Regions from separate parts of the Streptomyces sp. NBC_01013 genome, predicted to be linked through region 3. Evidence: riboswitches for the same ligand, from Rfam matches in the RefSeq annotation. Region 3 holds a riboswitch; each other region holds the start of a gene.
What was found. Region 3 has a riboswitch for thiamine pyrophosphate ahead of thiC (phosphomethylpyrimidine synthase ThiC). Riboswitches for the same ligand answer to the same signal wherever they lie in the genome.
Positions count from the first base shown of each region.

Region 1: another riboswitch for thiamine pyrophosphate. It lies ahead of OG538_RS09375 (thiamine ABC transporter substrate binding subunit); the one in region 3 lies ahead of thiC (phosphomethylpyrimidine synthase ThiC).
Region 2: another riboswitch for thiamine pyrophosphate. It lies ahead of thiO (glycine oxidase ThiO); the one in region 3 lies ahead of thiC (phosphomethylpyrimidine synthase ThiC).

Region 1 covers NZ_CP108687.1:2,210,355-2,214,650, reverse strand. The annotation lists gene rlmN (23S rRNA (adenine(2503)-C(2))-methyltransferase RlmN) at 1-1,055, shown strand, start outside; TPP riboswitch at 1,097-1,213, shown strand; gene OG538_RS09375 (thiamine ABC transporter substrate binding subunit) at 1,295-2,395, shown strand; gene OG538_RS09370 (ABC transporter permease) at 2,482-4,095, shown strand; gene OG538_RS09365 (ABC transporter ATP-binding protein) at 4,098-4,296, shown strand, end outside.
Region 2 covers NZ_CP108687.1:6,162,065-6,166,360, reverse strand. The annotation lists gene OG538_RS26855 (NAD(P)/FAD-dependent oxidoreductase) at 1-941, opposite strand, end outside; TPP riboswitch at 1,155-1,267, shown strand; gene thiO (glycine oxidase ThiO) at 1,265-2,446, shown strand; gene thiS (sulfur carrier protein ThiS) at 2,521-2,721, shown strand; gene OG538_RS26840 (thiazole synthase) at 2,724-3,518, shown strand; gene pknB (Stk1 family PASTA domain-containing Ser/Thr kinase) at 3,691-4,296, shown strand, end outside.
Region 3 covers NZ_CP108687.1:4,112,221-4,116,516, forward strand. The annotation lists gene OG538_RS17790 (hypothetical protein) at 1-428, shown strand, start outside; gene thiC (phosphomethylpyrimidine synthase ThiC) at 480-2,255, opposite strand; TPP riboswitch at 2,248-2,381, opposite strand; gene OG538_RS17800 (YibE/F family protein) at 2,452-3,783, shown strand; gene OG538_RS17805 (SsgA family sporulation/cell division regulator) at 3,864-4,296, opposite strand, start outside.

The sequences.
Region 1 (4,296 bases), 1.9 Mb from region 3:
CCCCGCGCCACCTCGCCGACCTCACGCCCGCCGAGCGCAAGGAAGCAGTCGCCGCGACCGGCGAGAAGCCTTTCCGCGCGCAGCAGCTCTCGCAGCACTACTTCGCGCGGTATGCGCACGACCCGTCGGAGTGGACCAACATCCCCGCCGGATCGCGCGACAAGCTGGCCGAGGCGTTGTTCCCCGATCTGATGTCCGTGATCCGGCACATCAGCTGCGACGACGACACCACCCGTAAGACGCTGTGGAAGCTGCACGACGGGACGCTGGTCGAGTCGGTGCTGATGCGTTATCCCGAGCGCGTCACGATGTGCATCTCCTCGCAGGCCGGCTGCGGCATGAACTGCCCGTTCTGCGCCACCGGGCAGGCCGGGCTCGACCGCAACCTCTCCACCGCCGAGATCGTCCACCAGATCGTCGACGGTATGCGGGCGCTGCGCGACGGCGAGGTCCCGGGCGGACCGGCCCGGCTCTCCAACATCGTCTTCATGGGTATGGGCGAACCGCTCGCCAACTACAACCGCGTGGTCGGCGCGATCCGTCGGCTGACCGATCCGGAGCCCGACGGGCTCGGCCTCTCGCAGCGCGGGATCACCGTCTCCACCGTCGGCCTCGTCCCCGCGATGCTGCGATTCGCCGACGAGGGCTTCAAGTGCCGTCTCGCCGTCTCGCTGCATGCCCCCGACGACGAGCTGCGTGACACGCTCGTGCCCGTGAACACCCGGTGGAAGGTGCGCGAGGTCCTGGACGCCGCTTGGGAGTACGCGGAGAAGTCCGGCCGCCGCATCTCCATCGAGTACGCGCTGATCCGCGACATCAACGACCAGGCGTGGCGGGGCGACCGGCTCGGCCGGCTGCTCAAGGGCAAGCGGGTTCACGTCAACCTGATCCCGCTCAACCCGACGCCCGGATCGAAGTGGACCGCTTCTCGACCCGAGGACGAGAAGGCGTTCGTCGAGGCGATCGCCGCCCACGGGGTGCCGGTGACCGTGCGGGACACTCGTGGCCAGGAGATCGACGGGGCCTGCGGACAGCTGGCGGCATCCGAGCGCTGAGGCCGAAATCGGCCGTGTAGCCTGGGCTCGAAAGCAACTTCATATTCCGACAGGGGAGCGCCACAGCGCTGAGAGTGCGGCACCGAGAACAGGTTGGCCGCAGACCCTCTGAACCTCGCCCGGGTCATTCCGGGTAGGAAGTTCGGACCTTACTCAAGCTGTTGCGCCCTGCCCGCTTCCGGTTTCCGCCGGTGCGGGCAGGGCCGCGTCTCTTCCTGGTCATACCCAGGAGGAATCACATGAGCACCACCAGGAAGATCGCGGTGACGGCCGTCGCCGCCGCAATCGGCGCGACCGCGCTCACCGGATGCGGCAGCTCCGACGACTCGGCATCGGGTTCCGGTGGAACCCGGGGCACGGGCTCCAAGACCGTCACCCTCGTCAGCCACGACTCCTTCAACGCCTCCAAGGGCGTGCTGAAGGAGTTCACCCGGCAGACCGGTTACACCGTCAAGGTGCTGAAGAGCGGTGACGCGGGCGCGGCACTCAACCAGGAGATCCTGACCAAGGGCTCGCCGCGCGGCGACGTGTTCTTCGGCGTGGACAACACCCTGCTCTCGCGCGCCCTCGACAACGGGCTGTTCACGCCGTACGAGGCCAAGGGCCTCGACCGGGTCGCGGCCGACGTCCAGCTGGACGACAAGCACAGGGTCACCCCGGTCGACACCGGCGACATCTGCGTCAACTACGACAAGAAGTACTTCGCCGACAAGAAGCTCGCTCCGCCGCAGTCCTTCGAGGACCTGGCGAAGCCCGCGTACAAGAACCTCCTCGTCACCGAGAACGCCGCGACCTCCTCGCCCGGCCTCGGGTTCCTCCTCGGCAGCGTTGCCACCTACGGCGCGGACGGCTACCAGGACTACTGGAAGAAGCTGAAGAACAACGGCGTCAAGGTCGTCGACGGTTGGGAGCAGGCGTACAACGAGGAGTTCTCCGGTTCCGCGGGCGGCAAGAAGGCCAAGGCGGACCGGCCGCTCGTCGTCAGTTACGCCTCCAGCCCGCCCGTCGAGGTGCTGTACGCGGACCCGCAGCCGAAGACCGCCCCCACCGGCGTCGCCACCGGGACGTGCTTCCGCCAGATCGAGTTCGCCGGCCTGCTCGACGGGGCGAAGAACGCGGCGGGTGGCAAGGCGCTCCTGGACTTCCTGATCGGCAAGCAGTTCCAGGAGGACATGCCGCTCAACATGTTCGTCAGCCCGGTCACCAAGGGCGCGAAGGTGCCGGACCTCTTCACGAAGTTCGGTGCCACGGTCGACAAGCCGACGACCGTCGCCCCCGACGAGATCGCCAAGAACCGTGAGCAGTGGGTCCAGTCATGGTCCTCGCTCGTAGTGAAGTAGCGAAGACTCCCGCACGCGGACCGGGCGCGCGCGGGAAGGCCGCGCGCGTCCGGTCCCTGCGCGGGGGCGCGGTGCGGCTCGGTCTGATGGCCGTGCCCGTGGCGTTCTTCGCGTTGTTCTTCGCCTATCCCGTCGCCGCGATCGTGGGGCGCGGGCTCAAGGCCGAAGGCGTATGGCAGTTCGGCCGGTTCGGCGAGGTGCTGGGCCGGCCGGACATCCAGAACGTCCTCTGGTTCACGCTCTGGCAGGCCCTCGCCTCGACCGCGTTGACCCTGCTGGTCGCGCTGCCGGGCGCGTACGTCTTCGCGCGGTTCGACTTCCCCGGCAAGCAGGTGCTGCGGGCGGTCGTCACCGTGCCGTTCGTCCTCCCGACCGTTGTCGTCGGCACGGCGTTCCTCGCGCTGCTCGGCCGCGGCGGCTTCCTCGACGGGCTCTGGGGTGTGCGGCTCGACACCACGGTGTGGGCGATCCTGCTGGCCCACGTCTTCTTCAACTACGCCGTCGTCGTGCGCACCGTCGGTGGACTCTGGGCGCAGCTCGACCCCCGGCAGGAGGAGGCCGCGCGGGTCCTCGGCGCGGGGCGTTTCGCCGCTTGGCGCCGTGTCACCCTCCCCGCGCTCGGCCCCGCCGTGGCTGCCGCGGCGCTGATGGTCTTCCTGTTCACCTTCACCTCCTTCGGTGTCGTGCAGATCCTCGGCGGACCGGGCTTCTCCACGCTGGAGGTGGAGATCTACCGGCAGACCGCGCAGTTGCTCGACCTGCCCACGGCTGCCGTGCTGACCCTGGTGCAGTTCGTCGCGGTCGGCGCCGTGCTGGCCGTGCACGCGTGGACCGTGCGGCGCAGGGAGACCGCGCTGAAGCTCGTCGATCCGGCTCAGACGTCCCGCAGGCCGCGCGGAGCGGGCCAGTGGGCGCTGCTCGGAGGCGTGCTGCTGACCGTGCTGGTGCTGATTCTGCTGCCGCTCGGTGTCCTGGTGGAGCGGTCGCTCGATGTGTCCGGCGGCCACGGGTTCGCCTACTACCGTGCGCTGGCCTCGGCGGAGGCGAACAGCGGAACGTTCCTGGTCGCACCGATCGAGGCGATCGGGAACTCCCTGCGCTACGCCCTGGTCGCCACCCTCATCGCCCTGTTCGTCGGAGGACTGGCGGCCGCGGCCCTGACCAGGAAGGCGGGGCGGCTCGTCCGGGGATTCGACGCGTTGCTGATGCTGCCACTCGGCGTCTCCGCCGTCACCGTCGGCTTCGGCTTCCTGATCACCCTCGACGAGCCACCGCTGGATCTGCGTACCTCCTGGATCCTGGTGCCGCTCGCCCAGGCGCTCGTCGGAGTGCCCTTCGTCGTCCGCACCATGCTGCCGGTCCTCAGAGCGGTCGACGGGCGGCTGCGCGAAGCCGCCGCGGTGCTCGGCGCCTCCCCGTGGCGGGCCTGGCGTGAGGTGGATCTGCCGCTCGTGCGCCGGGCACTGCTGGTCGCCGCCGGATTCGCTTTCGCTGTGTCACTCGGCGAGTTCGGGGCCACCGTGTTCATCGCGCGGCCCGACAGTCCCACGCTCCCGGTGGCCGTCGCCCGGCTGCTCGGCCGGTCCGGGGAGCTCAACTACGGCCAGGCGATGGCCCTCAGCACCATTCTGATGCTCGTGTGCGCGGTGTCACTGCTGCTGCTCGAACGTATCCGTACGGACCGATCCGGGGAGTTCTAGAGATGCTGACGCTGGAATCGGCCACCGTGCGCTTCGGTGAGCGGGCGGCGCTCGACGCGGTGGACCTGGAGGTCGCCGAGCACGAGATCGTCTGTGTCCTGGGACCGAGCGGCAGTGGGAAGTCCACCCTGCTGCGCGTCGTCGCCGGACTCCAGCAGGCCGACGGCGGGCGGGTGTTGCTCGACGGCGCGGACCAGGACG
Region 2 (4,296 bases), 2.0 Mb from region 3:
TCCGACCAGAAGTAGGGCACGGGGTCGTAGACCGGGGCCGGCCCACCGCCCTCCGGGCCGGCGAGGGGGGCAGCGACGGCGGCGGCGACGGTCCGGGGGCCCTGGAGGGCGTTGTCCCAGTGGTGGACGAGCAGCCGCTCTCCGTACCTGGCCGAGGGGAAGGAGGCGCAGTCCCCGACCGCGAACACATCGGGGAGCGAGGTGCGCAGCGAGGCGTCGGCGGTCACCGATCCGTCCGGCCCGAGCTCGATCCCGGATCCGGCGAGCCAGCCCGTCGCGGGCCGGGCACCGATGCCGACGACGACCGCGCCCGCCGGGAGGGTGCGGCCGTCGGCCAGGACCACGCGGCCGGGTTCGATGCGGGCGACCCGTGCGCCGGTGAGGAGTGCGGCGCCGCTCTGGGCGTACCAGCCGGCCATGGGGGCGGCCACCTCGGCGGGCAGGGCGCCGGCGAGCGGGCGGTCGGCGGCCTCCACGACGGTGACCGCACAGCCGGCCGCGCGGGCGGCGGTGGCGAACTCGGCGCCGATCCAGCCCGCGCCGACGACCACCACGTCGTGCTGCCGTTCGAGGACCGGCCGCAGCCGGGCGGCGTCGTCCAGGGTGCGCAGCAGATGGACCCCGGGCACGCCCTCGGAACCGGCCAGCGTCAGGGGCTCGGCTCCGGTGGCGATGACCAGGACCTCGTAGGGGACGGGCCCGTCGGGGGTGTCCAGTTCGTGGTCGGCCGCGCGCAGCGCGGTCACATCGAGGCCGAGCCGCAGGGTGATGTCCAGCGCCTCGAAGTCGATGTCGAACGCCGAGTCCTCGGCCTTGCCGAGGAGGACCGCCTTCGACAGCGGTGGGCGGTCGTACGGCTGGTGCGGTTCGGCGCCGATCAGCGTGACGGGGCCGGTGAAGCCCTGTTCGCGCAGGGCCACGGCGGTCTGCACGCCCGCCATGCCCGCTCCGGCGATCACGACGCGGCGGCTCTGCCGCGGCTCTGTCTGCTGCTGTCCGGTCTGCTCGTCCACCAGCCCACCTTAAACACCTGACGTTGCGTCAGGAAGTCGGTGTCCGGATCATCGCTGCCGGACCGCATCGCCCGTGCCCTCGCCCGCGGCACCGGCGGCTCCCTTGCCGGGGGCGCGGGCCAGGGGTTTAGGGTGGCCGTGCACATCACTCGCGGGAGCCCTGGCGTACCGGGCTGAGAGGGAGGCTGGACGGCCTCCGACCGTACGAACCTGATCCGGGTCATGCCGGCGAAGGGAGGGGCTGGACGCCCATGCGCACACACCGTGGGAACGGGTCCGACGTTCTCGTCATCGGGGGCGGCATCATCGGCCTGGTCGTCGCCTGGCGGGCCGCACAACGCGGCCTGGCCACCGCGGTCGTCGATCCCGACCCGGGCGGCGGGGCCGCCCAGGTGGCGGCCGGGATGCTGGCCGCCGTCACCGAACTCCACTACGGCGAGGAGATGCTGCTCGGCCTCAATGTCGCTTCCGCCGCGCGCTATCCGCTGTTCGCGGCCGAACTGGAGGCGGCGAGCGGACAGGACATCGGCTTTCGCGCCTGCGGCACCCTGGCCGTCGCGCTCGACGCCGACGACCGCGCCCACCTGCGCGAGCTGCACGCTCTGCAACGCCGCTCGGGACTGGAGTCGGAGTGGCTCACCGGCCGGGAGTGCCGGCGCCTGGAGCCGATGCTCGCGCCGGGCGTACGCGGCGGACTGCGGGTCGACGGCGACCACCAGGTCGACCCGCGACGCCTGGCCGCCGCGCTGCTGACGGCGTGCGAGCGGGCCGGGGTCGTCCTCCACCGCCAACCGGCAAAGCGGCTCTCGGTCACGGGCGGCCGTGCCGCCGGAGCCGTGCTGGCCGACGGTACGGAGGCGGGAGCCGATCAGGTCGTGCTTGCCGCGGGAAGCCTCAGCGGCCGGCTCGCGGGCGTGCCGGAGCACGTCCTGCCCCCGGTCCGCCCGGTGAAGGGCCAGGTGCTGCGGCTGCACGTGCCCACCGCGTACGCCCCCTTCCTGTCCCGCACCGTGCGGGCGGTGGTCCGGGGCAGCCACGTCTATCTCGTCCCGCGCGAGAACGGCGAGCTGGTCATCGGCGCCACCAGCGAGGAGATGGGCTGGGACACCACGGTCACGGCGGGCGGTGTGTACGAACTGCTGCGTGACGCCCACGAACTGGTGCCGGGCATCACCGAGCTGCCGCTCACCGAGACTCGCGCCGGTCTGCGCCCCGCCTCCCCCGACAACGCCCCGCTGCTCGGCCGCACCGCGCTGCCCGGCCTCCACCTCGCCACCGGCCACCACCGCAACGGGGTGCTGCTCACCCCCGTCACCGGGGACGCCATGGCGCAGCTGCTGGCCGACGGCGTGCTGCCCGACGTGGCCCGCCCCTTCTCCCCCGGCCGCTTCTCGCCCGCCGCCGCCCCCGTACGTCAGGAGCAGCCCGTATGACCGACCCCACCGCGCTTCCCGGCTCCGCGAGCGGCTCCGGGAACGCCGCCGCGAACGTGTCCGCGAACGCCTCCGTGAACGTCTCCGTGAACGGCGAGGCCGTCGCCGTCGCGCCGGGCACCACCCTGGGGACCCTGGTCGCCTCGCTGACCGGCGCGCCCTCGGGCGTCGCGGCCGCCCTGAACGAGACCGTCGTACCCCGCGGGCAGTGGCCCACGGCCGCGCTCAGCGACGGCGACCGGGTCGAGGTCCTCACCGCGGTCCAGGGAGGCTGACCATGTCCGACGACCTCTTCCCGCTCGGCGGCGCCGCTTTCGGCTCCCGGCTGATCATGGGGACGGGCGGGGCGCCCAGCCTCGACGTCCTGGAGCGGTCCCTGATCGCGTCCGGTACCGAGCTGACGACCGTGGCGATGCGCCGCCTCGATCCGACCGTGCAGGGCTCCGTGCTCTCCGTACTGGAACGGCTCTCCATCCGCGTGCTGCCGAACACGGCGGGCTGCTTCACGGCGGGTGAGGCGGTGCTCACCGCCCGGCTGGCCCGCGAGGCGCTCGGCACCGACTGGGTCAAGCTGGAGGTGGTGGCGGACGAGCGCACTCTGCTGCCCGACCCCATCGAGCTGCTGGACGCCGCGGAGACACTGGTGGACGACGGTTTCACCGTGCTGCCGTACACGAACGACGATCCGGTGCTGGCCCGGAAGCTGGAGGACGTGGGGTGTGCGGCGATCATGCCGCTCGGCTCCCCCATCGGGTCCGGCCTGGGCATCCGCAACCCCCACAACTTCCAGCTGATCATCGAGCAGGCACGGGTACCCGTGATCCTGGACGCGGGCGCCGGCACGGCGTCGGACGCGGCGCTCGCGATGGAGCTGGGATGTGCGGCCGTGATGCTGGCGTCGGCGGTGACCCGGGCCCAGGAGCCGGAGCTGATGGCCGCCGCGATGCGCCACGCGGTGGCGGGTGGGCGGCTCGCCCACCGCGCGGGGCGGATCCCCCGCCGCCACTTCGCCGAGGCCTCCTCGCCGGTGGCGGGGCGGGCGGCGCTGGATCCGGAGCGCCCGGCGTTCTGAGCCCGGCCGGCGGGGGTGCGTGAGGGGGATCTCATGTCCGTGCCACAGCGCGGCCCGACCCCCCGGGGCGCGGCCCTTCCATGACGAGGGATCGCATGTCCCTGTCACGGGTCGGCTGCAGTAGGGCTGCGGCCAGTCGGTCGTGTCCGCGGTGCCTCGTAGACTCGGCTGCGTGGATACGACCCTCCAGGACCCTCTCGTCGGGCAGCTGCTCGACGGCCGCTACCGCATCGATGCCCGCATCGCCGTGGGCGGCATGGCCACGGTCTACCGGGCCATGGACATCCGGCTCGACCGGGTGCTCGCCCTCAAGGTGATGCATCCGGCACTCGCGACCGACGCCTCGTTCGTCGAGCGCTTCATCCGCGAGGCCAAGTCGGTGGCCCGGCTCGCGCACCCCAACGTGGTCGCGGTCTTCGACCAGGGTGCCCAGGGTCAGTACGTCTATCTCGCGATGGAGTACGTGGCGGGGTGCACGCTGCGCGATGTGCTGCGTGAGCGCGGCGCGCTGCAGCCGCGTGCCGCGCTGGACATCCTGGAGCCGGTGCTCGCCGCGCTGGGGGCCGCGCACCGGGCGGGTTTCGTCCACCGGGACATGAAGCCGGAGAACGTGCTGATAGGCGACGACGGCCGGGTCAAGGTCGCCGACTTCGGCCTGGTCCGCGCCGTGGGCTCGGTCACGAACACCACCGGGACCATCCTGGGGACGGTTTCGTACCTCGCCCCCGAGCAGATCGAGCACGGCACCGCCGACACCCGCGCCGATGTGTACGCGTGC
Region 3 (4,296 bases):
CGCCTCCCTCGTTCGCGGACACCATGGTGGGCGCGGGCTGGTTCTTCACGGCGGCCACGGCGGCCGCGATCCTCGTCGCCGCGGTCGGTCTTCTCCTCACCGCTCTGCGCAACGGCTCGACCTCGCCGGCCGACGAGGAGCAGGGTGAGGAGCTGCCGGAGGACGTGGCCCGCGCCAGGGAGGCCTGGCGGCACGCCCTGCTGGAACGCGGGATCCTGCCGTTCCTGAGGGACGCACTCGCCGACCCGGGGGCCGCCCCCGCCGCGCGCATCCCGCACCGCTCGGCCAACCGCATCCCGAAGATCGGCTACAGCAGGCCGGACTTCTCCAGCCCGGACGACGGCCCGGCCGCCGCGCCCCGCCCGACGTTCACCAGTCCGGACTTCACCAGTCCCGACTTCGGGGGACCCGAACACGAGCTGGACTGACGGGTTCAGGGGCTCGGGAGGCCCGTCGCAGGGCCTCCCGAGCTCCGGGACCTACTCCGCGATGGGCAGATAGACCCGGTTGCCCGCCTCCGCGAACTCCTTGGACTTCTCCGCCATCCCCGCCTCGATCTCCGCCTGTGAACCGCCGTGCTCGCGCCGGATGTCCTGGGAGATCTTCATCGAGCAGAACTTCGGGCCGCACATCGAGCAGAAGTGCGCCGTCTTCGCCGGTTCGGCCGGCAGCGTCTCGTCATGGAACTCCCGTGCGGTGTCCGGGTCGAGGGCCAGATTGAACTGGTCCTCCCATCGGAACTCGAACCGGGCGTCCGACAGCGCGTCGTCCCACTCCTGCGCCCCCGGGTGGCCCTTGGCCAGGTCAGCCGCATGGGCCGCGATCTTGTAGGTGATGACCCCGGTCTTCACGTCGTCCCGGTCAGGAAGACCGAGGTGCTCCTTGGGCGTCACGTAGCAGAGCATCGCCGTACCCCACCAGGCGATCATCGCCGCACCGATGCCCGAGGTGATGTGGTCGTACGCCGGCGCCACATCGGTCGTCAGGGGGCCGAGGGTGTAGAACGGCGCCTCCTCGCAGATCTCCTGCTGGAGGTCGATGTTCTCCTTGATCTTGTGCATCGGAACGTGTCCGGGACCCTCGATCATGGTCTGGACCCCGAACCGCTTGGCGACCGCGTTCAGCTCGCCGAGCGTACGCAGCTCCGCGAACTGGGCCTCGTCGTTGGCGTCCGCGATCGACCCGGGCCGCAGCCCGTCGCCCAGGGAGTACGTCACGTCGTACGAGGCAAGGATCTCGCAGAGCTCCTCGAAGTTCTCGTAGAGGAACGACTCCGTGTGGTGCGCGAGGCACCACGCCGCCATGATCGAGCCGCCCCGGGAGACGATGCCGGTCTTGCGGCGCGCCGTCAGCGGCACGTACGGCAGGCGCACGCCGGCGTGAACCGTCATGTAGTCGACGCCCTGCTCGGCCTGCTCGATGACGGTGTCCTTGTAGATCTCCCAGGTCAGCTCCTCCGCCCTGCCGTCCACCTTCTCGAGTGCCTGGTAGAGCGGCACGGTGCCGATCGGCACCGGGGAGTTGCGAAGAACCCACTCACGGGTGGTGTGAATGTTGCGGCCGGTGGACAGATCCATGACCGTGTCGGCGCCCCACTTGGTCGCCCAGGTCATCTTGTCCACCTCCTCCTCGATGGAGGACGAGACCGCGGAGTTGCCGATGTTGGCGTTCACCTTCACCAGGAACCGCTTGCCGATGATCATCGGCTCGATCTCCGGGTGGTTGACGTTGGCCGGCAGAACGGCCCGGCCCGCGGCGATCTCTTCGCGCACGGTCTCGGGCTCGACGTTCTCCCGGATCGCCACGTACTCCATCTCCGGGGTCACCTCGCCCCGCCGGGCGTACGCGAGCTGGGTGACGGGGCGCCCGTCCCGGCTGCGCCGGGGCTGTCGGGGACGGCCGGGGAAGACGGCGTCCAGATTGCGCAGCCCACCGCGCGGTGACGTGTGCTTCAGCCCGTCGTCCTCCGGGCGTGCGGGACGGCCCGTGTACTCCTCGGTGTCGCCGCGGGCGATGATCCAGTTCTCCCGCAACGGCGCCAGTCCCCGGCGGACGTCCGTCTCGGTCGAGGGATCGGTGTACGGCCCCGACGTGTCGTACAGCGTCACGTCCTTGCCGTTGGTGAGGTGCACCTGACGGACCGGCACCCGGAGGTCCGGGCGTGAGCCCTGGACGTACCCCTTGTGCCATCCGATGGACTTTCCGGCCTCGTCGTTCTCATTCGAGGCAGGCGTGCGCGTGTCCGATGTGGTCATGAGACCTACTCCCTACGCCGGCATTACCCGGTAACAGGTTCGGCGGTCGGCGCAGCGAGTCCCGTACGGACGTACGGAGATCAGCGCCCTCTCAGCCCGGTGCTCCGAGCTCCCGCGTGTGCAAAGGTGCCACCACGCTAGCGCCCTCATCGGCCGACTGAACAGAGGGCCCTTCCGTAGTTGCGATGATCGGCCGGTGACGTCCCCTCATAGCGACTTCGAAACACAGGCCCATCAGCACGCGCACACGCACAGCCACGGGCCCGCCGCTCCCGTCTCCGGCCATCTGCGCAAGGTGATCGCCGCCGTGCTGATTCCGTTCGCGGCCGCGGTCGTCGTCGGGCTCGTGGTCCTCTGGCCCGGTGGTGCGCCGGCGCACGAGCGCACCGGTGTCGGCTTCGACCGGCAGACCCAACAGGGCAAGGTGGTGAACATCGACAGAGTCGACTGCAAGGACGTGAACGCCTCCCAGCTGCCCCTCAGCGTTGAGACCGCACCGCCCACGGGCGAGCGGGCCGAAGGGGCCGCCCTCTGCAAGAAGGCCACCGTCGAGATCACGAGCGGGCAGGACAAGGGCCGGAAGTTCGTCGAGGTCGTCCAGCCCGACGCGCCCCGGCAACTACGGGACGGGCAGGGGGTGGTCGTCGCCTACGCCCCCGACGCGCCCCATGACCTCCAGTACTCCGTCACCGATGTGAACCGGAAGTTCCCGTTGATGCTGCTGGCCGGGATCTTCGCGCTGGTCGTGGTCGTCGTGGGCAGAATGCGCGGGGTAATGGCCCTGGTGGCACTCGCCCTGTCGTTCGCCATCCTGACCCTGTTCATCCTTCCGGGGATTCTGCAGGGCTCGAACCCGCTGGTCGTGGCAGTCGTGGGGGCAAGCGCCATCATGCTGATCGCCCTCTACATCTGCCATGGACTGACAGCCCGCACCTCCGTCGCCGTCATCGGCACCCTGATCTCGCTGCTGCTGATCGGGCTCCTCGGCTCGCTCTTCGTCGGCTGGGCGACTCTGAGCGGGAACACCGACGACAACACCGGCCTCATCCACGGCCTGTATCCGCACATCGACATGAGCGGACTGCTGCTGGCCGGCGTCATCATCGGTTCCCTGGGGGTGCTCGACGATGTGACGGTCACCCAGACCTCGGCGGTCTGGGAACTGCACCAGGCGGACCCGACGATGAGCGCGAAGGATCTCTACCGGGCAGGCATCAGGATCGGGCGCGACCACATCGCCTCAGTGGTCAACACCCTGGTGCTCGCGTATGCGGGCGCCGCGCTTCCACTGCTGCTGCTGTTCTCGATCGCCCAGAGCGGCGTGGGGACGGTGGCCAACAGCGAACTGGTGGCGGAGGAAATCGTGCGCACACTGATCGGCTCGATCGGACTGGTCGCCTCGGTACCTGTGACCACCGCGCTCGCGGCACTGGTCGTCTCCGCGGACCGCACCGGACTCGCCGCAGATTCCGGAGCTCCGGCATCCGCGCGAAGCGGCAGGGGGCACCGCCGCCGGACGAGGTCCTGAGTGCCCGGACACGGAGAGCGATTCACCCGTTCGGCAGGTGTGCTGTTCGACCGGCATACAGGCCATGGGCACCGCCTTCGTCAGCCGGCGTTCTGCTCCTCGGCCAGAATCCGTCCCAGTGCCTCTTCCAAATTGCCCTCGAAATCACCCAGCGTGCACTCCTGGCCGAGCGGCACGAGCTTGTCCGTCCGGTCGAGGAATGCCACCAGGGGTGCCGTGCCGGCCCTGAACAGCGCACGGTCGGCGCCCACCTGGAGCCGGATGTGGACGTCGGAGAGGCCTTCGGGCTCCGTGGGCCCGATGTGCACATCGCCGTCACCACTGGGGCTGTTGAGACCGTCGAGCAGCAGCTCACGGCCGAAAGCCCAGGTGACGGGGGCGTCGCCGGGCAGATGGAAGGTCATCCGGATCGCGTACGGATCGCACACTTCGTACCGGAGCTCCACCGGGATACGGAAAGAGAGCTCCTCGGAGACGAGGAAGCTCATCATGACCTCAGCTTGAACCGACTCG